Regions from separate parts of the Paenibacillus sp. FSL R7-0345 genome, predicted to be linked through region 3. Evidence: riboswitches for the same ligand, from Rfam matches in the RefSeq annotation. Region 3 holds a riboswitch; each other region holds the start of a gene.

Region 1 (5,810 bases), 3.2 Mb from region 3:
TGGAATCTGACGGTTTGAAGCTGCGCTGTGAAGCCTTCCCGCTGCAGGAGCTGCTCAAAGAATGTTCTGATCTGTTCCAGGCCACAGTTAAAGAGAAATCGCTCGGGATGAAGCTGCGGATTGCTGCAAATGTTCCGGAATTTGTGGAAGGTGACAGCCTGAGAATCCGCCAGATTCTGGTTAACCTGATCGGGAATGCGGTTAAATTTACTCCCGGCGGTGAAGTCTCTATTGAAGTGGGATACAACGGTTCCCCAGCCGGCCAAGGGGAGTATACATTCAGAATCAAAGATACCGGTATCGGCATTTCACCCGATAAGCTGCCGCTTCTGTTTCAGCCGTTTACCCAGCTGGATGCTGGGTATAACCGGAAATATCCCGGTACAGGCCTGGGACTGGCGATTTGCAGAAAGCTGGTCGGGCTGATGAACGGCCAGATCCGGATTGAGTCAGAACCTGGAAGAGGAACTGAGGTTATATTCACGCTTACACTCCAGTCGGCCGGGAAAGACTATAGCAGGGAAGCCATGGGGCAGCAGCTAAAAACGGAAGCCGTGTAAGCTCTTGTTTGCCAAAGTGAGAAGTTTAATTATATAATTTTAAATTATATGATTTATATTTATTGTCCCGCAGGACAGAAAGGAACTCTCACTTGGGCAAAAACAAACGTAAAAGCGCTGCTCTCCCCCAAAAGAGCAAAAATGAGGAACTTGTAGCGCGGATGGAACAGCAGAAGAAGAAAACATTGATAGTGATTGTTGCGACAATCGCATTGGTTGTCATTATTTTTGTGGGATTATTTATGCTGGCCGCAAGAGACTCATCAACAGGAACTTCAGCCGCACCGGTTGAATTCAACTACAGTGAAATGTCAAGACTTGGCAGTGAGAATGCACCTGTCAAAATCGTCGAATTTGGCGATTACAAATGTCCGGCTTGTGCCCAGTTCGCAGGTGTCATTAAGCCGCAGATTGTTCAGGAGTATGTAAATCAGGATAAAGCCGCTTTATATTTTGCAAACCTGGCCTTTATCGGAGATGATTCCAAAACCGCTGCCCTCGCAGCCTTGTCTGTCTATAATCAGAACAGCGATGCATTCTGGACCTACTATGATGCTCTTTATGCTAATCAGGGTGACGAGAACAAGGAATGGGCGACTGCAGACTTCCTGGTGGAGCTGGCGCAGAAAGAGAATCTGCCAATCGACTTCGATCTGCTCCGCAAAGACATTGAAGACAAAACCTATAATAGCCAGGTGGAGAGCGAGATTCAGCTAGCCTCGGCCTCCGGAGTATCTTCAACCCCGACTATATTTGTAAACGGGGTAATGGTGAACGAGCCGTTTAACATGGAAGCTATTGACGCCCAGATCCAGGCTGCTACTGAAGCAGCGGCTGCCGAGTGATGAGGTTTTCTGCCTTCTGCCGCCGCCATTGTCTGTATCTGGCCTGGTTTGTTTCCATTATTGCTGTTGCCGGCAGCCTGTACCTTAGTGAGGTGCTGAAATATGAGCCCTGCAAGCTGTGCTGGTTTCAGCGGATCTTCATGTACCCGCAGCTATTTTTGCTGGGAATTGCCACGTATCGCGGGGATAAAAAGATTATTCCGTACGTGTTACCTTTAAGTATCATTGGCGGAAGCATCTCTATATACCATTATGCCGAGCAGAAGATTCCTGCGCTGAGCAAGGTGCTTCCATGTACAGTTGGCGTTCCCTGCAATCAGGATTATATTAATCTTTTAGGCTTCATTACCATCCCTTTAATGGCACTTACAGCCTTCACCCTGATTACCGTTTTATTGTGGACAGGACGCAAGGATGCGGACGGGGAATAGGCAGCAGACAGGCGGAATTTAAAGCATAAAATTTTCCTGAATTTTTTGTCACAAATAACATCCAAAACACGATAAAACCATGAGACAGAGGGATAATGCAAGAGAATGAAAGCCCGACTTATCCCGGGTCCTGGAATCGCGTGTTTTGGATGTTTTTTCATTCCTTTTCATTTGTTTCACAGCTTTACTGGAAAAGCTTTGTAGACTATCATTAAGCCTTGTGAGAAGTTGAATACGCGCTGAATTTTCCGTAGGGAAATCGGGGGAACCATACTCGGCCGCAAGGCCGTCGGGGTGAATCGGAGACAGGCCGAAAAGGCTGTAACCGTAGGGCTTTCCACAGCCCGAATCCGCCAGCTAACCTCGTAAGCAAAGGTGGGATAATGACCATGCGCTAGGCATGCGGATCATTTCCGTATGCTTATTTTTGTGCCTGCATTTATGAAAATTCACCTATGAAAACGATGAAAACAGCGCACGGTATAACCGGTTCAACTAACAAAGAGAGGAACTGTTACAACAATGGTAAGCAAGGTAAAACGACTATTGATCGGACGTCCGATGAAGTCAGATGAACTCGATCATGAAAAGTTATCCAAGGTGAAAGCACTGGCTGTCCTGTCTTCTGATGCGCTCTCGTCTGTGGCCTACGGAACGGAACAAATTCTCCTGGTACTGGTGGCTGCAGGCTTCACTGCCATCTGGTACTCATTGCCAATCGCGCTTGCCGTATTGGGTCTGCTGGCCATACTCATTTTATCCTACCGGCAGACGATTTTTGCTTATCCGCAAGGCGGAGGGGCCTACATCGTAGCCAAAAGCAATCTGGGTGTTCCTACCGGCCTGTTAGCCGGCGGCTCTTTATTAGTAGATTATATACTTACTGTTGCGGTTAGCGCTTCGGCGGGTACGGACGCGATTACATCGGCTTTTCCAGGCTTGCATGATCATACGGTGCTTATTGCAGTTTCTGTTATTATATTGCTTACTATTGTCAATCTGCGCGGGGTTACGGAGTCTGCTTCTTTTATCGCAATCCCGGTATATTTGTTCGTCGGCTCGATCTTTTTCCTGATTGTTGCGGGTGTGTTTAAATACTTGACGGGGGGCGCCCATGCCAGTGTGCCTGAGATCGGCTCGGCGGTATCCAATGTCAGCCTGTTCCTGCTGCTAAAGGCGTTCAGCTCCGGCTGTTCGGCCTTGACCGGGGTAGAGGCAGTATCCAATGCCATTCCGAACTTTAAAGCTCCTGCTGAAAAAAATGCCGCCAAAACCCTGATGATGATGGGGCTTATTCTCGGCGTAATGTTCACAGGCATCACCCTGCTGGCTTACTGGTACGGTGTTACACCGGATGAAAAAGCCACAGTTGTTTCACAAATTGCCGAATCGACCTTCGGCCGCGGCGGTTTGTACTTCTTCATCCAAGGAATTACGGCTGTCATCCTGTTCCTGGCAGCAAATACTGCTTACTCGGCATTCCCGCTGCTGGCCTTCATGTTTGCCAAGGATAAATATTTGCCGCATGCCTTTATGGTCCGCGGAGACCGGCTGGGCTTTTCTAACGGGATTATTTTCCTCGGTGTGCTGTCGGCGGTGCTGGTGGCTGCTTTTCACGGAAATACAGAAGGTCTGATTCCGCTCTACGCTGTCGGTGTATTTATCCCGTTCACTTTATCGCAGCTGGGAATGATGGTGCACTGGTTCAAAACAAGACCAAAGGGCTGGCAGAACAAATTTGCGGTGAATACCGTTGGTATGCTGACTACGCTCACTATTACGCTGATCTTCATTATTACGAAATTCTCCAGCGTATGGATGGCGTTCATCTTCCTGCCGGTTGTTATGTTCGTGTTTCACCGGATTCACCGTCATTATCTCAACACGGCAGACCAGCTGCGGATTTGCCCGGCAACCGATAAGCCTTGTATTAAAGGAAGTACAGTAGTCGTGCCTGTTGCCGGTGTGACCCGTGCTGTACTGCATTCGATCAGCTATGCCAAGTCTTTGACGGATAATGTGGTAGCAGTATATGTAGGCTTTGATGAGGAAGAGATTCATAAAATGGAGCAGAAGTGGGAGGAGTGGAATCCTGGCGTGCGCCTGATTGTCCTGCGTTCCCGGTACCGGAGCATTATCCGTCCGCTCGTCAAGTTTATTGATACCGTCGAGTGGAAAACCGCTTCAACGGATCATATTACAGTGCTGATTCCGCAATTTATTACGAAGCACTGGTGGCAGGCCATTCTGCATAATCAGACCAGCCTGTTCATCCGTTCCTATCTGATGAATCAAAAGGATATCGTTGTAGCGACAGTACCTTACCATTTGCACAAATAGACAGGTGACATGAAGAAACAGCTGCTTCCGTTGATGACGGGGCGGCTTTTTTATGCACTCTTGTACAACTTTCATATATTTGCGATAATAATAATTGAGAACCAATATCAGTTGAATGATAAACAATTTCAATTGCCCTGGCACTGAAATTCATACATACCCAAAAATCACAACCATTATTAAGGAGTGGAGATAATGTCAGAACGTTTGAACACGGAACAGCTAAGTATCGGGTACGCGGAAGCAACGATTGTCAAAGGGTTGAACCTGTCGCTGCCTACAGGGAAAATTACAGCGCTGGTTGGAGCTAACGGCTCCGGTAAGTCTACGATTCTGAAAACAATGGCCCGGATTATGAAGCCCAAGAGCGGAAGCGTAATGCTGGACGGGAAGTCCATTCATACCCTGTCGACCAAAGAGGTGGCCCGCCAGCTGGCGATCCTGCCGCAGAATCCGACGGCTCCGGACGGACTGACGGTGTCCGAGCTGGTCAGTTACGGACGGTATCCGCATCAGAAGGGCTTCGGCACAATGACGCCGGAAGACCGCGAAATTATCGCGAATGCGATCACGGTAACCGGCATGGATGAATTCCATGACCGCCCGATTGACCGTCTCTCCGGCGGTCAGCGCCAGCGCGCCTGGATTGCGATGGCACTGGCTCAGCAGACGGATATTCTGTTCCTGGACGAGCCGACTACGTTCCTTGATATGGCACACCAGCTGGAAGTGCTGCAGCTGCTGCAGAAGCTGAACCAGGAGGAAGGCCGCACGATCATTATGGTCGTGCATGACTTGAACCATGCTTCCCGTTATGCGCAGCATATGGTGGCCATCAAAGCAGGCACAGTCATCAGCCAAGGGGCTCCTGCTGAGGTTATGACACCGGATGTGCTCCGCAAAGTATTCGGCATTGAGTGCGATATCGTGGCCGATCCGCGTACCGGCGTGCCGCTGTGCCTGCCGTATGAGCTGGCGGCTTATAAGGCTGCAGGATTGTAAAACAAACAACAAGTGGCACGCATACAGAGGAGGAAATGGAATGAATGATGCACAACAGCAACAGATACAGGATTTCAGCAGTACATTTGATCTGCACCACGGTATTCCGGAAGGGGCAGTGCACTCTTTTAATGTTGCAGAGATGACGGATGAAGCGGGAATGAGAGCCTTTGTCGAGTGTTACAGGCCGCTTATCAAAGGACTGGATGACAAGGTGGCTGCAACCTATTTTGCCGGTGCTTTTGGTAATGTGGCCCTTGCGGTCCAATATGCTCTTTCTGTCTATTCTGCCAGTCCTGGTATCAGTCTGTCCGACTTGTCTGTGCACCTCATTCCATCTAATGGATATTGGCGTGTAGTCTTCTCCCTGGACGAATGGTCATTCACTCCGGCTCCTGCAGACGCCAAGCTGCGGACAGACTGGCGCAATGAACAGCTGACGCAGTTCTACCGGGATTCGGCTGCTCCGCTGATGTCCATGCTATCGCATGTCACAGGCCTTGCCGGAAGCGAAATCTGGGGCCAGCTGCCCACTAAGTTCAACTATTATCTGGAGGTTTTTACCTCCCGAGATCTTCCTGCAGGCCTGCCGGAAACTTTGCAGGAAGATTACCGGTATCTTCGCGAAGAAA
Region 2 (5,810 bases), 780 kb from region 3:
AGGTGTTAACCGGCATGAATTTAACTGCCGCACAGGCCGCAATATTACCCGCGAGGATATGCTGTGGGATATTGAGACACTGAAGAGAAGCAACATCAATGCCGTCCGTACCTCGCACTATCCGAACCAGACTATGTGGTATGAGCTGTGTGATGAATACGGGGTTTATGTCATCGATGAAATGAACCTGGAAACTCACGGCTCCTGGCAAAAGATGGGCGCGGTTGAGCCTTCCTGGAATATTCCGCACAATGACCCGCAATGGCATGATATCGTGCTGGACCGCGCGATCAATATGGTGGAGCGGGACAAGAACCATCCGTCCATTCTGATCTGGTCCTGTGGTAACGAATCGTATGCAGGGCAAGTCATTTTGGATGTGGCGAACTGGTTCCGCAGCCGGGACAACAGCCGTCTGGTGCACTATGAAGGCGTGTTCTATGACCGCAATTATAATGATACAAGTGATATGGAGAGCCGGATGTATGCCAAGCCGGCCGACATCGAGGAATATCTGAACAGTAACCCGGACAAGCCGTATCTCAGCTGCGAATATATGCATGCGATGGGGAACTCCGTCGGCGGCATGCATAAGTACACAGAGCTTGAGAACAAGTACCCGATGTACCAGGGCGGCTTCATCTGGGATTATATTGATCAGTCCATTCTGAAGAAGGACCGCTATGGTAACGAGTTCTTCGCTTATGGCGGCGATTTCGGTGATCGTCCGACAGATTACAGCTTCTGCGGGAACGGCATTGTCTTCGCTGACCGGAAGTGGACACCGAAGATGCAGGAGGTTAAATTCCTGTATCAGAATTACAAGCTTGCGCCAGACCAGACATGCATCCGCGTGACGAATGAAAGTCTGTTCGCAGGAACCGATCATCTGGCACTGGAATACAGCCTGTACTGTGACGGTGAGCTGCTGGGCAAGTGGACAAAAGAGGTTGACGCTGCTCCGCAAAGCGAAGTGCTTGTGCCGATTGAGCTTCCGCAGACGGAAGGAACGCCGGGCGAATACAGCATCCAGGCTTCCCTGGTGCTGAAGGAAGCAGAGCTTTGGGCCGAAGCCGGATATGAAATCGCCTTTGGCGAGCATATCTTTAACGTGGAAGCCGGGCAGGCGGAACTTCCGGCAGGCGCACTGAATGTAGTAGAAGGAGATGTGCAAATCGGCGTAATTGGCGAGGGCTTCACTGTAATCTTCTCCAAGCAGGTCGGATCACTGGTATCGCTGAACTATAAAGGACATGAGATGATTGAGGCTCCTCCAGCTCCGCTGTTCTGGCGGGCAACGACCGACAACGACAAAGGAACCCAGCTCGGTTACCACGGCGGAGCCTGGTATGCGGCAAGCCTGGCCCGCAAATGCGTGGAGGTCAGCCTTGAGAAGCTGGAAGGTTCTGTTACGGTAAGCTTTGACTACCGGTTCAGCATTCATGAAGAGCTGGCGTTCAAAACAGCCTATACCGTATACGGCGACGGATCGGTAAGAGTACGTACACGCTATTCCGGTGCTGCCGGACTTCCGGATGTGCCGATTGTGGCCTTGTCCTTCAAAATGTCGGCTGACTATGAGCAGTCAGAGTGGTATGCGATGGGACCTGAGGAGAACTACATCGACCGTGCATTCGGCGCCAGACTCGGCGTGTTCAGCCGGAAGGTGCAGGACCTGCCGTCCCGCTACCTTGTACCGCAGGAATCGGGTAACCGCACCGGCGTCCGCCGCGTGAGCATTACCGATAAAGCAGGAGTCGGGCTGCAGATTACAGCTCCGGCAAGCGCGCCTGTAGAGTGCACTTTGTCGCCTTACACTGCATTCGAGCTGGAGCATGCTGCTCATCCGTTTGAGCTTCCGCAGGTTCACTACACTGTAGTGACTGTTGCCGGCAGACAAATGGGCGTCGGCGGTGACGACAGCTGGGGTGCACCGGTTCATCCGGAATACAGAACTCCTGCGGATCAGCCGCTGGAATATGAATTCTTCCTGTCCAGTGTGGGATTAGGAGAGAGATAATTTAATGTTGTGAAGTGAAGCCGGCCCCGTTCTGATGATATTCAGAGCGGGGCCGGTTTTTGCTTGGGTGCTTTTGAATACATGGTGGCATTTAGTTGGAAATTCGGCACTTAATTCTTTGATATTCAGCTTAGTGGAGCCATTAGTTGGAAAAACTACACTTATTTTTAGCCTCAGCTTCTAATTATGGCCAAATCGGCAGATATAAGTGACGTTTTTACAACTAGTAGAGCGATTTCAGGGGTTTCGCCCAGAAATAGATGACAATTTTACACTTAGCTTAGTCAGGACTAAACCTGAAGAGGTACCGGAATGACACCCGCGCTTTTCTTCACAGGCTTGCTCCAGTACTGCTCGTTTCCGGGGAGGTCATCGAACCATTCGGCATCTTCCGGACAGTCGAGAATCATGAATTTCCCGTACTCCTGATCGCGGGACTGGTGGTACTTAAGATAGGCTTTGCCGTCTTCAATAGCCAGAATTTCAATTTTGCCGGAGGAGTGGCTCATGGAGAGCCGGACTCTTTTGCCGAGGCCTGAGGTTCGGGCTTTGGCTTCTTCGACGATCCGGTATACCTGCTCAAGCGGCAGGACGAATTCACGGTTGCCGGCGATCGGCCGGTTAATAAAGAAATAGTAGGGCGTGATTCCGGCCCAGGACAGGCGGTCCAGCAGCTCACCCAGAACAGCAGGGTCATCGTTAATGCCCTTAAGCACCGGAGTCTGATTGACGATAATCGCGCCGGCATCATGCAGGGCTCTTACGGCCCGTTTGGCCTCAGGTGTAATTTCCCGCGGATGATTAATATGCGCCATAATATAAATTCGTTTCTCTACAGTAGAGTGGGTGCGGATCAGCTCCAGCAGCTCAGGGTCCTGAGAGATACGCATCGGATTGAATACCGGCAGCTTGGAGCCGAGGCGGATGATTTTGACGTGTGGAATAGCTCTAAGGCTCTCAATAATGAAACGCAGCTTGGTCGTTGAGAGAATCAGGCTGTCTCCACCAGTTAGCAGGACGTTGTTGATTTCAGGATGGGCGGCGATATACTCGATTCCGGCGGTGACATCGGAGGAGGCTTCTTTGACATCGTTGCGGAATAGCCGTTTACGGAAGCAATAGCGGCAGTAGGCACCGCAAACCTCGGAGACAATCAGCAGCGCGGTGGTCCGGTATTTATGCTGGCAGCCATTAACGACGTAGTTGGCCTCCTCATCAGAGGCATCCCACTGGCCGTATTCCATAAGCTCACCTTCAGCGGGAATAACAAGCTTGCGGATGGGATCCTCCGGGTCCTCCCAATTAATCAGTGATAAATAGTAGTCATTCGCCCGGAACACAAATTTGTCCGTGACCTCTTTGAGCCGCGATCTTTCCGCTTCAGGCAGCATTTCCATTTTGTTAATGTCGGTTATGTATCGTACCTTTTGCACATGAATCTCTCCTTTGTTCTCCTAATGGCGAGACAATAGGGAGCCTTGATGTCAAAAGCCAAACTGTTAGCCAGCAGGGCCTCTAAAGAACACAAAAAGAGACCCTTAGCACAAGGGTCTCATGTTATAAACATAAAAAAGCAGACCCATCCACTACTGACGAGGTTAGCTGACGGACTCGGGTAAGATGGTACCCTACATTGCATTACTCAATGATTCGCCCCAATTGACTGGTTCCCCCGCTTTCCAGCTGGAAATACTGGAAATTAAGCGTAGTTCAAGTATAACCTGCAAAGTTTGCTGAAGTCAAAGCTGTTGGCAGAGTGCACGGCATAATATTTTTCAAGGAAAATTATAATTAAACTTTATTTGGCTTACTGCTTGATTGTGTTGTACGATATCGGCATATCTTTTTACAACAAGGAGGGTCTTGATGAAGCTGGGCTATTTGATCATCGATATGCAGGAGATTCATGTGCGGGATTACGTGGATCAGAAGACGCTGGACCGCGGCTGCGAATATATGAATTATGTGGCGGACATGCTCCGGGAGAAGGACCAGCTGGTCATTCACATTCAGGATATTGAGGGAATAGAGGAAGATACCAAGGAGCGCTATAATATTATTCCGGAAATCCGGGTAGCGGACAGTGACCTGAAAGTTACCAAAGAGCATTCGAACGCATTCTGGAAAACAGAGCTGGAGCAGCTTCTGAAGGAGCACGGTGTTGAGCTGCTGATTATCTCCGGCTTCTCGGCTGAGCACTGCGTGCAGTTTACCTACAATGGGGCGAGCGAACGGGGCTTCCGGCCGGTTTTGCTGCAAAATGGCGTTCTGAGCGCACACAGCGATACCGTGACTGCCGCCCACAGAGACCGCAATCTGATCTCGTATCCGGTGATTCCCTATTTGATTAACCAGTAGTATGAATGACCAGTGACACCCTGTTTGTCTGCAGTATTATGCTGCGGAACAAACGGGTGTTTTTTTATTTGGGATCCGTGAATAATATTGAAACTTTTTCCAAATAATCTCGTCCATTAATACATAGATATCTGCATGGGGGAGGATTACATAATGAAAAATGGGAAGCTGGCTGCCGGCATTCTGGCCGCGGCCATCGCTTTAAGTCCGGGAGCGGCATCTGCGGCTGCGGACAGTGTTATTCAGCTGAATTACAAAGAGACTTCGCTGGGCAGCAGCCAGGTAGTTACTTCTGGTACTACGCTTGTTCCGCTGCAGCAGCTGGCAGAGACGATGGGCTACGCACTCACCTGGAACCAAAGTACGAAGTCAGCGAAGCTGATCCGTCCGGGACATGAAGTTACATTAACTGCCGGTACTGTTAACGCAACGGTAGACGGCAATGCGTCAACTCTGGCTGAAGCACCCCGTATCCTCAAAGGTAAAATCTATGTCCCGCTGGTGTCGGCAGTCAGTCTGCTGGGCGGCAAAACGGTGTATGACAAAGACAGCAACCGCCTGAATATTGTGGACGAGCTGCGTTATTCGGTTGCTTCCACGCAAGGCAGGACGTACTGGGTCTCCCAAAAGAACGGCGATGTATTTTATAGTGCTTCCGTTACCGGAAAGCCGGTGCTGATCGGGGCGCTGCCGTTTACGGATCTGATTTATACCCATAGCCTTGCGGTTAAGAATGTAGGTAAGGGTACGGAGCTTTTGCTGCTCACCGATAACCATTATGCGATGTTCAATGATTTCAGCAACAGCTATCAGGTACTGATCCGGAACGGCAAAATCCTGAAGCAGATGGACTATCACTATATGGCCAAATCATACATAAAAGCTCCACTGCTGAAGACGGGCCAGCTCTACATGACTGACGGCGGGAGTGTCCAGTACATAAACGCGGACGGGAGTCCGGGTAAGCTCTTTGACCTGCAAAGCATCACAGGCACAGAAGGGAATTACACCATCGAATACGCGGCGGAAGATATTATTCTGGCGCGCTTAATGACAAGCACACAGTTATTTGCCATTCATACAGCAAGCGGGACAAGCGTCAATCTTAGTCAGCAACTGATCAGTGCCGGGGACCGTAAAGAGTGGGACCGGGCAGACGGCTCGGATGACTTTTATCTGACAAAAATGCTGGTGCTGAAGAAGCGGGAGGGAAACGTGATGACTTTCACCTATGCAACGCTGCCTGACGGAAAAGTGAAGACCGTGACGTATACAGTGGGTACGCAATAAATCCGGGGTGGGTTAAGGAGGAGCATAATGAGAAAAATGACTGCTGTAGCAAGCTGTCTGTGTATCTTTATGGTTGCTATTATAGCAGGATGCAGCAGTTTAGCTAAAGGAGAGCCTAAAGAGGTAGAATTGAAGCAGCTTA
Region 3 (5,810 bases):
GGAGAGCTGGCAAAGTTGGCTCCTGTGCCGAGCAGCGCCTCAAAGTGGGACTGGCATGCTCCCGCCACAATCGTCAGGGCATCAAAATTACGTTCATACTCCCGGGCAGCCTGAATAGCCGCTACAAAGTTCTGCGAGTTTTTGTAGCTGTTCAGACTGTAAAGATCATAAGTATGCGATTGCTTGAGCACGCCGTCATGACCGGTGATAACCACAATATCCGGCCGGACCCGCGGCAGCAGCCGGTAAAGCGTTTCAGCCATCTTGGATTCATGCACATGATGCCCTTCAGCCGGAATCCGCAGCTGTTCATAAAGATTCAGGCTTTTCCGCAGGTACAGCTGATCTCCGTCCAGATGCAGCACCTTCCCAGGCACCTCAAAATAGGCTGTCTCCTTCGGCGACTGGGGCCAGGCAGCGGCACCGGCAGCGGTCTCCCCGCTGCGCTGGCTCTGTTCCTGCCGGTCCCTGCGCAGCTTGCTCAGTGACTCTGTAGCTTTAATCTGAGCCTGCTGGCCGCGTTCTGTGATACGAGTAGGCGGCACCTGAATCAGATCCTCCAAGGGGGAATCTGCTAGCAGACGAAAATCTGTGCCTTTGATGACCGCTGCATTCTGTACTATATTTTCTACCCGGAAAGTCACATCTCCGCCATATGATTTACGAACGACCAAGTCTCCTAAATTCATTACAACACCACCTCTACCCTCATCGTATGGGCAAAGGCCCCGGTTGGTTCATAAACCGGCCTATTTTCGTTTATGAGACTTTATCCGTTCACCTTGCTATTTAACTCCGGCAGCCAGCAATACCGCGCTCAGCCGCGCATATTCAGCGATGCTCAGCGTCTCCCCGCGGCGCACAGGCTCAATGCCGGCTTCAGCAAGCAGCGCCTCCAGGCGTTCACGCCCTTCGCCAGGGAAAAAACGGGCTTTCAAATTGTTGGCGATAGTCTTGCGGCGCTGTGTAAAGGCAGCCTGGACCACCTCAAAGAAATGCTTCTCATCAGCTACCTCAACCGGAGGCTGCTCACGCACCTTCAGGCGGATGACCGCAGATTCAACATTAGGCTGGGGGATAAACACTGTGCGCGGCACAATGCAGACCAGCTCCGGCTCGCTGTAGTATTGGACTGCTATGCTCAGGCTGCCGTACTCCTTGCCGCCCGGGGAGGCCGCCATACGCTCAGCAACCTCCTTCTGAATCATGACAACGATATTATCAAGCGGCAGCTTCTCTTCCAGCAGCTTCATGAGAATCGGTGTAGTCACATAATAAGGCAGGTTAGCTACAACACTTACCTTGTCAACCGCGGCGAAATCCTCAGCAAACAGCTCCTGCAGATTAACCTTGAGTACATCATCATTGCGTACCTTAACATGCGGATAGTCCGCCAGTACATCACGGAGGATCGGGATCAGCCTGCGGTCAATTTCCACCGCTGTGACAGCGCCTGCCTCCAGGGCAAGCCGTTCCGTTAGCGCCCCGATTCCCGGTCCGATCTCAAGCGCTCCTGAGGAGGCGGTCAGTCCGGCCGCCTCGACGATTTTATCGAGTATGTTCTGGTCAATCAGAAAGTTCTGCCCCAGGCTTTTTTTAAACGAAAATCCGTACCGCTGGATAATTTCCTTCGTCCGTGTCGGGGACGAGATGTGATCATGTCCGCTCATATCGTAATGCCTCCCTGTTCAATTTGCGCGAGGGCTGCCTGAAACTCCTCCCGGGTAATCCCAAACACCGCCAACCGCTTGTACAACTGCTTGCCATTGCAGTAGCCGATGCCAAGCGCATTGCCAAGCGCCATTCTCCGCTCAGCCGCTCTGGGATGCACCAGCATTCCTGCGGCCATAAGCTCGTCCAGCCCGATTAGCGCAGGCGCTCCCTCAAAAGAGGTATGCACATTGGCCAGCGCATGCCGGATCGCTTCCGGCGATGCATTTTCCACGCCAATGTCGCCTTTGCGGGTTGCATCCTTCTCAGGAATAAAGGCATGCTTGCAGCCCGGCACCTTGGACGAGACAATCTTGCGTATCCGTTCACCGGCATGGTCGGGATCGGTAAGGATGATTACCCCTCTGCGTTCCATTGCCAGCGCAATCTTGGCAATTACCTTGCGGTCCACTGCTGAACCGCCCGTCTCTATCGTATCGGCCTCCACCGCCCGTTTAACGGCAACCGTATCGCTTTTGCCTTCCACTACAATTAATTCCTTGATCATATATATATGCTCCTTCCCTTACAACACAAAAAGAAGAGGATTCGCTCCTCTTCTTTTTGGCTAAAGAATGTATAAGTGATGAGCTAGCCCGTTCATAAAGTGCTATCCCCACTATATCTTATAAACCGCTAATTTGCAAAAGACGTGGCCTTAATTCAGCTCCGGCTTCACTGGTCCAATGACGTATACCGTCCGGGACTTCCGTCCGAAATTACGGGCGTGGCTTAGTGAATCGTAGTAGACATCGATCTTGTTGCCTTTAATGGCACCGCCTGTATCCTCTGCACGGCGGAATCCCAATCCCTCAATGTACACCCACCAGCCGATAGGTATTACATCCGGATCTACAGCAATGGTACGGCCTTCAGTTACGCGTGTTCCAGAAGCCGTCTTGGTTCCAATACCGGGCTCTTCTGAAGAGTAAGCCGTCATCGAAACATTCTTGATCATTCTCTTGTACTCAAAGTCTACGCCTGCCTTATGCGCGACGTTCGTTGTTGCTGCTACTTTTTTAGCAGAGCTGGAGGTAGTTGTTTTGGTTTGGGTTGGGGTTGTTGCTGCAGCAACAACAGGTGTCGGAAGCTTCTTGGTACCAACGGCAATAATCTTGTCTTTGGTCACAGTCTGCACTTCCTTGCCGATCATGGTCTTGGAGACCAGTTCACCATCCTGATAGATCTTCTGGTAATGCTGGATGATGGCGCCCGGCTTGCCTGCCTGTGCAACTCTTACGTCTCCCTTATACAGGGAAGGATCTGCGGTTTTGATGACTTTGAAAGGCAAGCTTACTGTCTGCTGTACCGTTTGTTTGGTAATACGGACAATCTTGACTTTCATGTCAGATGTAACTGCGGTATCTAGCGAAGGGAAAATCTTGTCGTCGCCATCCAGACTGTAGCCCAGCTTGGATATGGCATCCCCGAGCGATTCCTCGGTGGTGTACAGCGTCTTAGTTGCGCCGTCTGCAGTAAGCGTAAGCTTCTGCGCACGGGTAATCGTAACACGGTCGCCGTCCTGTATTTCATCGCTAAGGCCTATGGATACTTGGTCATGCGCTGTAAGGCTAATCTGTTCCTTAGCCAGCACGTCGCTGAGCAGCGATTCACGCGTTTCAAGCGTACGCACTTCTCCGTCTATTACTAAGTTAATTACTTTATTGCCTTGGCCGTGTACGTACAGCAGAATTAACAGCGCGATAACAATCGATACCGCACCTGCAAGTGAAAGTACGCGAGGATTCACCTGCTTTAACCGTAATGCGAAAGACCTGCTGGATGATTGCGAATCATGGGATACTTCTGGTTGGAATACGCCCATTCTCTCCATCCTCCTTACATAGCCCCGTCGTCCAAATAGTATATCAAAGTTGACTGAATCATATCTGACGAAACTAGGTTTGAGATTGCAACAGGATACGCCCGCATAACTTCAGCGTTTCCTGCTCATGGATCGCCTGCCCGGCATAAGAACTCCCACAACCTGTTATATAACAGTATGCTGGGGACAGCCGCATTATTCATAACAAAAAAAGCCAAAAAGAGTTCTATAGAGGACTCTTTCGTGGCTTCTCCGGGTGTTAGAATACGCGGGAATGTTTATGCACGAGGTTTCCTCTCTTACTTGCGCTTACGGGGTTAGCTGTCGGGTTCGGGCATAAGAGAGACGCCCTATCTCAGGTCACCCGCTCACGGCGGTTGCCCTCAAATTCACCCCAAAGACCACGTGAAGAAATCAAATAATGTCTGCGGCACATCTTGTGTTGTACTCTATGTACGCCCATGCGGCAGTGCAATATTGGTTCCCCCGTTCTCCATACGGAGACTCAGCGAGACGATCCATGAATCAGTGACTGTCACAGTAACAACAGCTCACTGCACTGAAAAGATGATATCCTGTTTTGATGCATGTTGTAAAGGACGGTTCAACCACGTTTACGCAAAAAAATGATTAAAATATTGTAATATTCGTCCATTTTAAGATTAAAATGATTTAATATATCGGTTATACTTCTTTTTTCACCGGTTTTCCTCCCGATTTCAGACAATCCCAAATCGTACCAGTGCGTTCGCATACGTAATTTCCGCTAATTCCTGTAAATCAATCCCTTTTATTTCCGCCGCTGCTTCTGCAACTAATTTAACATAACTGCTCTCATTCCGCTTGCCTCTGAAGGGGTGTGGAGTCAGATAGGGGGAGTCTGTTTCGATCAGCAGGCGGTCCAGCGGCGTCTTCGCCAGCACCTCTTTGGGCACCCTGGCGTTCTTGAATGTGATTGGCCCGCCGAAGCCCAGATGAAAGTCCAGGTCGAGACACATTTTTGCCGTTTCCCAGCTGCCTGAGAAAGAGTGCATAACCCCGCCCACTTCATTTGCCTTCTCTTCCCGCAAAATCCTTACTACGTCCTCATGGGCATCACGGTTATGAATACAGATTGGCATGTTCAGCTCCCGGGCCAGCCCGATCTGCTTGCGGAGTACTTTATGCTGTACCTCTTTCGGAGAAGTATCCCAGTAATAATCCAGACCGATTTCCCCGATGGCAACCACCTTCGGATGACTGCACAGCGAAGCGATCCATTCCAGATCCCCCTCCATCATGTCAATAGCATCAACCGGATGCCAGCCGACAGCTGCATAAATATAATCATAGGTCTCGGCCAGCTTCATGGTTGTGGGGATGGTTTCCCGGTTAAAACCGATATTGATCATCTTTGTTACTCCGGCCTCCCTTGCCCGGGAGATCACTTCCTCGCGGTCTTCATCAAATTGTGGAGCATCCAGATGGGTATGTGTGTCAAATAGTCGCATAGTGCAGCTTCCTTTCTTTCTTCATTTCTATGATGAATGCCAACTTTTTTTGTATTATTTTGCAAAAATCTCGGCCACTGACGTTGGCAGCTGCGCAAGTGCCTTATTCAGCTTGTCCTGCGGGAAATACAAGTGGTATCTGCCGCGGTGAATTCCGCTGATAGAGCGTACAATATCGGAAACCTCGGAGATTTCCTTCAGCCTGTCATGGCGGTCCAGCAGCAGAATCTGTTTACTGTCGAAAGCATCTCCCGGACGGAATACATCATAGGGAAGATCTGTCGGAAAATCAATTTCAAGGTCGTATTCTGCATTCAGCCCGGCTGCGGCAAAGCTGCGGCGGATTTCGTCAATTCTCTCCGCGTCCAGGTTCTCGATCTCTACATATTTATACAGTTTACGGTGTATAAACCGGCAGCACAAGTCGCTCAGCAGCTCATCCTGCTCCAGTGTCCACTGCATAAAGACCGTCTGAATCATAGCTTCATCCATTAGTAGATACTGCTGGACCGTTACCTCACCCCTGAACAAATCCTTTAAAGGCTCAATCATGAACCCGAATGCGTACCCGCTCTCAAAAAGCTCCTTAGCCCTGCGGAAAATCTGCCGCAAAATAATTTCCGAGCTCCGTGTCACCGGATGGAAATAAACCTGCCAGTACATCTGGTACCGGGACATCAGATAATCTTCTATAGCATGCATGCCTGATTCTTTGACCACAACCCTGCCATTATAAGGGCGGAGCATTCTGAGGATCCGGTCGATATCAATAGTACCGTAGTTAA
Region 4 (5,810 bases), 540 kb from region 3:
ATCAAAGTAGTACGGCTCGTCCTCGATTACAAAATCCTCAATCCCCTGGACAATCGGATGCTCCCGGACCGCCGCCGGAATATTGATTCCAAGCGCCGTATAGTCAGGGTGATGGGTAAAATGTCCGCCCAGCATCACACCAAGCTCCTGATTACGCTGCATGGAGATGCCGTTATGGACAACCAGCAGGCCGCCGCCACCTGCTACATATGACAGCAGCGCCCCGCTGTGGGCAGGTGCAATTTTGTGGTCGGAGAACTCCGTGTAAGACACAACCAGCGAATATTCCGCCAGTGTCTGCGGGTTCAGCAGCCCGAAATCCTCGGAAGGCTCAACCGTAAAGGCAGGCGACAGAATCTCCTTAAACTCCTCGTCCACTCCGGCAAAAGGATGATATTTCACGTCGGTATAGCTGCCCAGTGCAAGGGCTTTCAATTCTGGCATCAGAGATCACACCTCTTTCCTTTCAAGGCTGTTTTGACCGTAAAGCCTGTCTCCCTCACCTTAGCACGCCCCCCAGGTTTTTACAACGTTCGGAAGCTCCCGGATGGCGGCAGCGGAATGCTGCAAGCTTTCTTTTGCTTTAATTTTTAACTATGCTACAATCATAGTTACAGGTTAACAGCTATGTTTAACCGGCAGTACTGCTTACTAATTTTGTATCCCAGGAGGGTGATATCGATGTCTATTCAACAGCTGCATACTTCTGACGAACTGCACCAATATGTCGGGCAACCCGGCAAAAAACTGCTTTTCAAGCACAGCACAACCTGCCCGATCAGCGCCAAAGCGCATGAGGAGTTCCAGGCTTATGTTCAAAGCTCGGATACACCGGCAGCGATTGTCCATGTTATTGAGGACCGTCCGGTCTCCAATCAGATTGCCGAGGAGTTCGGCATCAAGCATGAATCCCCGCAGATTTTCCTGCTGGACGGCAGCGAAGTGAGCTGGAACACCTCCCACTGGAAAATTACCCGTAACGCCATCAAGGAGGCCGTTGAGCAATGAGCCAGCCGGTAATTGTCTATTCCACCGCAGGCTGCAGCGACTGCAATCAGGTTAAGCAGCTGCTCACCAATGAGGGCATTCCCTTTGAAGTGCGCGATATTATGGCCAGCGCAGTGTATCAGGAGGAAGTTGAAAAGCTTGGTTTCATGGGTATCCCTGTAACGGTATCCGGCGACCGTGCCATTAAAGGCTTCAACCTGCCTGAGCTTCAGGAACTGATTGCGGCTGCAAGGTAACGTCACTTTTTACTCTGTACAATAAAAAGGTATTCCCTGGTCCGAAGCCCGGGGAATACCTTTTTTATTATCATTGCCGGCCTTTCGTTATTCGCACTCCGCCGCCAGATGCCCCACCTGCCCGCTGTGGCTGTAGATCACATTGTCAGCCCCAAGCCCTTTGTAGACTAACCTTGGTCTCATGGAGGTTGTAATTACGGAAATCGGCCCGCTCGTCCATGTCCGGCACATCTGCACATACCGGCAGCATAAGGCGACACTGCTCTCGAACAGATAGATCCGGCCTACCGGGAACGGCGGTCTGAGCCAGGTGTTCAGATGCCGGGTATCCACTTCAAAAATCACCTCAACCCCCAGCTCTGTCAGCCGCTGCTTCTCGGCCGGATTATTGGCGAGGCCTGCGAATCTGCAGCCTTTCATTTTGAGCAGCTTGATAAATTGCTCTCCCGCCTTTGTCGGTGCACAGATTAGTGCATAGTCCTCCTGAACGTCCATTTCCGTCTCCCCTTCCCCTTGCTTCTCTATCTGAATTTATCTATTAAAACACAGCAAAAAACCACAAAGGATTCCCTTTGTGGTCCAGTTAACGGTCACAATGCGCTGATCCTCTCTACAATACGCTTACGAGGTTAGCTGACGGATTCGGGCGTTGAGAGTCGCCCTACCTGTCTGCCGTATTGAGAGTTCACTTCTCATTCAGCTTTCAGGATTCACCCCATAACCGGCCCGGCCTGTTTGCCCCGGCCTCCGGTTGTTGGTTCCCCCGCTTTCCATTACACGGAAATTAAGCGGATATCTTATGAAGTTAGCTTAAACAGATGTATCATACCTTTTGCAGCACCTGCTTGTAAATCGTCAAACCCGGCAAAATAACCTCCGGGGAAGAAGAAAAACACGTAAATAACGCTTACTTTCCGCTTTTACTCTCTGTTTCTTCAAATTGCTTCATTTCTTTTTCCTGCCGGTATTGTTCTTCTTACTGCTCTTGGTAAAACGCAGGAAAGCCATCAGGCAGCCGAGAATCCCCAGACCCAGCAGCAGTGTCTGCAGAGCGCCCAGCAGTGTACTTCCCTCCGGCTGCAGCAGACTGCTGGCTATAATCAGCAGGATGGAAACAGCTACCAGTACAGGTGTTTTTAAATTGATGTTCAAGATTACCACTCCTTAGTACAAAGGTACACTATTGCCGGCGAGATCACCAGCCTTCCGCAGATTAAGCCTTTTTTACACAAAACAAAAACAGGCATCAGCCCTGTCAGGACGATACCCGTTTTTATTATTTCATCTATTTCCGCACTACTGTATATCCCTTATCCTGCAGCAGCTTCACGATGCCGTGCTCACCCAGATAGTGTGCTGCGCCGACTACGATGAAGTACTCCTCGTTTTTGCCGTTCTTGAGATATCCGTCAATTTTGTCGGCCATACCGATGTTGCGGTCAACCAGCATGGCTTTGTAATATTCAGCATCTCCGGAAAAGCTGTTGGTCAGCTGCAGCAGCTGCTCATCATTACCTGATTTCCAGATCTCGGCCATTACATCGACGCTCTCATCAATCTGATCGTAATTTTCAATCGCTGACAGCAGATTAGCCTCCTGCAGCTCTTTGGAGAAGTTGTTGAACATGCCCAGCTGGGATTCGTAGGATTCCAGCTCCATAATCGGAATTTTGCGCTCAATCGCCTTCTGGATAAAGTACAGGTCGATTCCGGCGGAAGCCTCATAGCCGGCCGTCGCTGATTTCAGGCTGCTGAGTGTCGTTTCTGCTACCCAAGGCTTAAACTGGTCCAGTGCATTTGCCTTAACGCCCGCCTGCTTAAGCACCTCGCCCAGCTTGGCATATGTCTCACTGGAGATATGATCCTTCAGCGTCGTACCGTCCTGGTACATACCCATATCCAAAACCAGCTTCTGCGAGGCCTCGTCGGCTGCTTTGCTGATATCAATTTCTACCCCGAGATAATCGGCTTCGGCAAAGGCTTCTTCAAATTCTGCATTCAGCGGGTAAAAGCTCTCATCCGCAATATGCATCGATCCGACCAGATACACGGTATTGCCATTGCTCTGGACTTCCCACATGAAGCCGCGGCCGCCTTGGGTATTTACAGCAGTCTGGCTGCCGCCGGCTGCTGTCTTGGTCTTCAGGATGACCGTACGGGTCTGTGCATCCCAGCTGACTTCGTAGCCTGCAGCATCGCCCAGCACCCGGACCGGCGCATAGGTTACACCATTAATGACTGTAAGCTTGCTTTTCAGCGTAACGGCTTTGCCGTCAATAATCGCATAGATGGTATCGCCAGCCGCATTCTGCAGCTCTGCATCCATCGCTTCAAGCGTGGCTCTAAGCGGAACAAGCGTTGTACCCTGATTGTTGACCGGTGAGCCGCTCTTGTATTCTACGGTCTGATTGTTCACTTTTACTGCCGGCTGCTGGGGAGCAGCAGCCACGGCCGGAACTGCCGCCCCGGTAAGCAGTCCTGCCGAAAGGGTAAGGGATAAGAGCATTTGTTTCCAGTTTTTCATCTACATTGTCTCCTTCAGCTTCATAGGGTTCACATCATAAAATTAAGCAAATACAGGATGGTTGAGACATGAGAGTGACAAGACCTTGTTATTTAAGTAATTTAAGTGCAGCTCTTCCGTTACGCTCTGCTTCTGCGTTCCTTGGCCTGGCCCCACAGGATTACAATCACTGCTGCTGCACTTACGCCTACAGTCAGCCCCTGGAGGAAGTCCCGCACCGGGGAACCGCCTGTATCGATCACCAGACCAAACATAATCATGTTAAAGGCACACACTGCAAGAAATAGAAAGTTCTGATTTTTTTTACTCATCATATGAGGTTGCTCCTCTTATTTTTAATTTTTATATGATTAGATTTTATAAGCTTTCATTGCTTTTCTGATCTCCTTGATGCTAGGACGCTTACCATACATCAGGACGCCTGTGCGGTAGATCTTGGCCGCCAGCCAGCCGAACACAAAGGTAGTTGCCAGCAGAATAACCAGTGAAACGATGATTTCCCAGAATGCGACCTGGCCGACCCCGATGCGCAGCAGCATGCTGAGCGGTGAGGTGAACGGGATAAAGCTGGCTACCTTGACCAGGGTTGTATCCGGAGCCCAAATACTGAATAAAGGAACGTAGAAGTTCACGAAGCCGATCATCATAATCGGCATTACAGCCTGGCCGAGGTCCTCAGTACGGCTGACAATCGATCCGACCGCTGCGTAAATCAGGGCATACAGGAAGTAGCCAAGAACATAAAGGATAAGTCCGTAGACCAGCAGCCCGATATTCAGCTGGCTCAGATCCAGTTCAAAATCAGTCAGGACACTTGCATTGTGCGGCAGCATCAGATTGGCAGTAACACTGAGCGCTATAATGGCAATCTGCATCAGCCCGACCAGGAAGATACCAATGACCTTACCGAACATCTGGGTTAACGGGGATGCGCTCGTAATCAGAATTTCCATAATGCGCGAGCTTTTCTCCGAGGTAACCTCTGCCGAAATCATATTGCCGGTCATCATGATGGACATGAAGAACAGAATCAGCAGGACGTATACAACAACATAGTTGATCGTTGCGGCCGTCTGTTCAGCCTCTTCCCCTGCCTGGGCCCCGCCTTGGCTGAGCTCCTGGGTGGTAATCGTTACCGGGGCGTACATGGCTGCAATCTGGCTGTCTGTCAGCTTGTCACCGACAATGAGCTGCGTGTTGACTGCCTGCAGGGCGCTCTGCAGATATGTCTGCACTTCGCCTCCAAGTTCGCCGTCCTCATTGTGGTAGGTTACAGGCGGCAGGCCTTCACCGCTTGCCCCCCCGAAGGTAAGGTAGCCTTCGATGTCGCCTTTATCCAGACCTTCCTTTAATGCTGCATCATCAGCCGAAGAAAAGGCTGTGAACGTTACTGCAAATGTATCGTCGGCCGGATCAGCAGGAGCAGGAGCTGATGAGGCCAGGAGCAGTTCTGCTGCCGGATTGCCCGATTCAGCGATTACTGCAATTTGACTCCGGTTGCCGCCATCCGCCTTATCCTCACCCTTGAACACTTTGATAAAATAAGGAATATTCATCCCGATGCTCAGCAGAATAACCATAATAAGCGTTGTTATAAGAAAGGCCTTGGTCTTCACCTTGTTTTTAAAAGTAAATCCTATAATCGTCCCCATCTTATTCATTCGATTCACCCACCGCTCTGATAAAGATTTGGTTTAGCGTCGGTTCTTTGATCTCGAAATGCTCGACTTCACCGGCAAGAATGGCCTGCTGCAGAATACGCTGAGCTGCGCCGATCTCGCTGATCGACAGCACATAACCGCGTTCCTGCCGCTTCACTGCAGTTACACCGGCAATCCCCTCCAGCCCCGGAACTTCTCCGGCGGTCCTCAGAAGGACTTCCTCACGCGGGTAACCTTTCTTGATCTCACGGATGTCACCCTGCACTACTGTATTGGAACGGTCGAGAATTGTAATGTGCCGGCACAGCTCCTCCACATGCTCCATCCGGTGGGTGGAGAACAGGATGCTTGTTCCCTGGTCACGCAGCTCTTTGACCGTAT

Evidence for each region. Region 3 has a riboswitch for cyclic di-AMP ahead of NST84_RS00155 (G5 domain-containing protein). Riboswitches for the same ligand answer to the same signal wherever they lie in the genome.
Region 1: another riboswitch for cyclic di-AMP. It lies ahead of NST84_RS16025 (APC family permease); the one in region 3 lies ahead of NST84_RS00155 (G5 domain-containing protein).
Region 2: another riboswitch for cyclic di-AMP. It lies ahead of NST84_RS26990 (KamA family radical SAM protein); the one in region 3 lies ahead of NST84_RS00155 (G5 domain-containing protein).
Region 4: another riboswitch for cyclic di-AMP. It lies ahead of NST84_RS02490 (hypothetical protein); the one in region 3 lies ahead of NST84_RS00155 (G5 domain-containing protein).

The regions. Positions count from the first base shown of each region.
Region 1 covers NZ_CP152002.1:3,792,984-3,798,793, reverse strand. Annotated here, with positions in the region: gene NST84_RS16040 (ATP-binding protein) at 1-560, shown strand, start outside; gene NST84_RS16035 (thioredoxin domain-containing protein) at 653-1,405, shown strand; gene NST84_RS16030 (disulfide oxidoreductase) at 1,405-1,836, shown strand; cyclic di-AMP (ydaO/yuaA leader) riboswitch at 2,064-2,223, shown strand; gene NST84_RS16025 (APC family permease) at 2,359-4,176, shown strand; gene NST84_RS16020 (ABC transporter ATP-binding protein) at 4,372-5,178, shown strand; gene NST84_RS16015 ((2Fe-2S)-binding protein) at 5,219-5,810, shown strand, end outside.
Region 2 covers NZ_CP152002.1:6,237,991-6,243,800, reverse strand. Annotated here, with positions in the region: gene NST84_RS26995 (glycoside hydrolase family 2 TIM barrel-domain containing protein) at 1-2,020, shown strand, start outside; gene NST84_RS26990 (KamA family radical SAM protein) at 2,311-3,453, opposite strand; cyclic di-AMP (ydaO/yuaA leader) riboswitch at 3,595-3,736, opposite strand; gene NST84_RS26985 (isochorismatase family protein) at 3,887-4,378, shown strand; gene NST84_RS26980 (copper amine oxidase N-terminal domain-containing protein) at 4,532-5,668, shown strand; gene NST84_RS26975 (hypothetical protein) at 5,696-5,810, shown strand, end outside.
Region 3 covers NZ_CP152002.1:33,619-39,428, reverse strand. Annotated here, with positions in the region: gene yabG (sporulation peptidase YabG) at 1-689, opposite strand, end outside; gene rsmA (16S rRNA (adenine(1518)-N(6)/adenine(1519)-N(6))-dimethyltransferase RsmA) at 786-1,670, opposite strand; gene rnmV (ribonuclease M5) at 1,667-2,218, opposite strand; gene NST84_RS00155 (G5 domain-containing protein) at 2,369-3,535, opposite strand; cyclic di-AMP (ydaO/yuaA leader) riboswitch at 3,827-4,056, opposite strand; gene NST84_RS00150 (TatD family hydrolase) at 4,255-5,025, opposite strand; gene NST84_RS00145 (HD domain-containing protein) at 5,080-5,810, opposite strand, start outside.
Region 4 covers NZ_CP152002.1:570,851-576,660, reverse strand. Annotated here, with positions in the region: gene NST84_RS02505 (ThuA domain-containing protein) at 1-444, opposite strand, end outside; gene ytxJ (bacillithiol system redox-active protein YtxJ) at 682-1,008, shown strand; gene NST84_RS02495 (glutaredoxin family protein) at 1,005-1,244, shown strand; gene NST84_RS02490 (hypothetical protein) at 1,332-1,739, opposite strand; cyclic di-AMP (ydaO/yuaA leader) riboswitch at 1,846-2,045, opposite strand; gene NST84_RS02485 (hypothetical protein) at 2,190-2,396, opposite strand; gene NST84_RS02480 (TraB/GumN family protein) at 2,530-3,768, opposite strand; gene NST84_RS02475 (twin-arginine translocation signal domain-containing protein) at 3,888-4,082, opposite strand; gene NST84_RS02470 (ABC transporter permease) at 4,119-5,429, opposite strand; gene NST84_RS02465 (ATP-binding cassette domain-containing protein) at 5,422-5,810, opposite strand, start outside.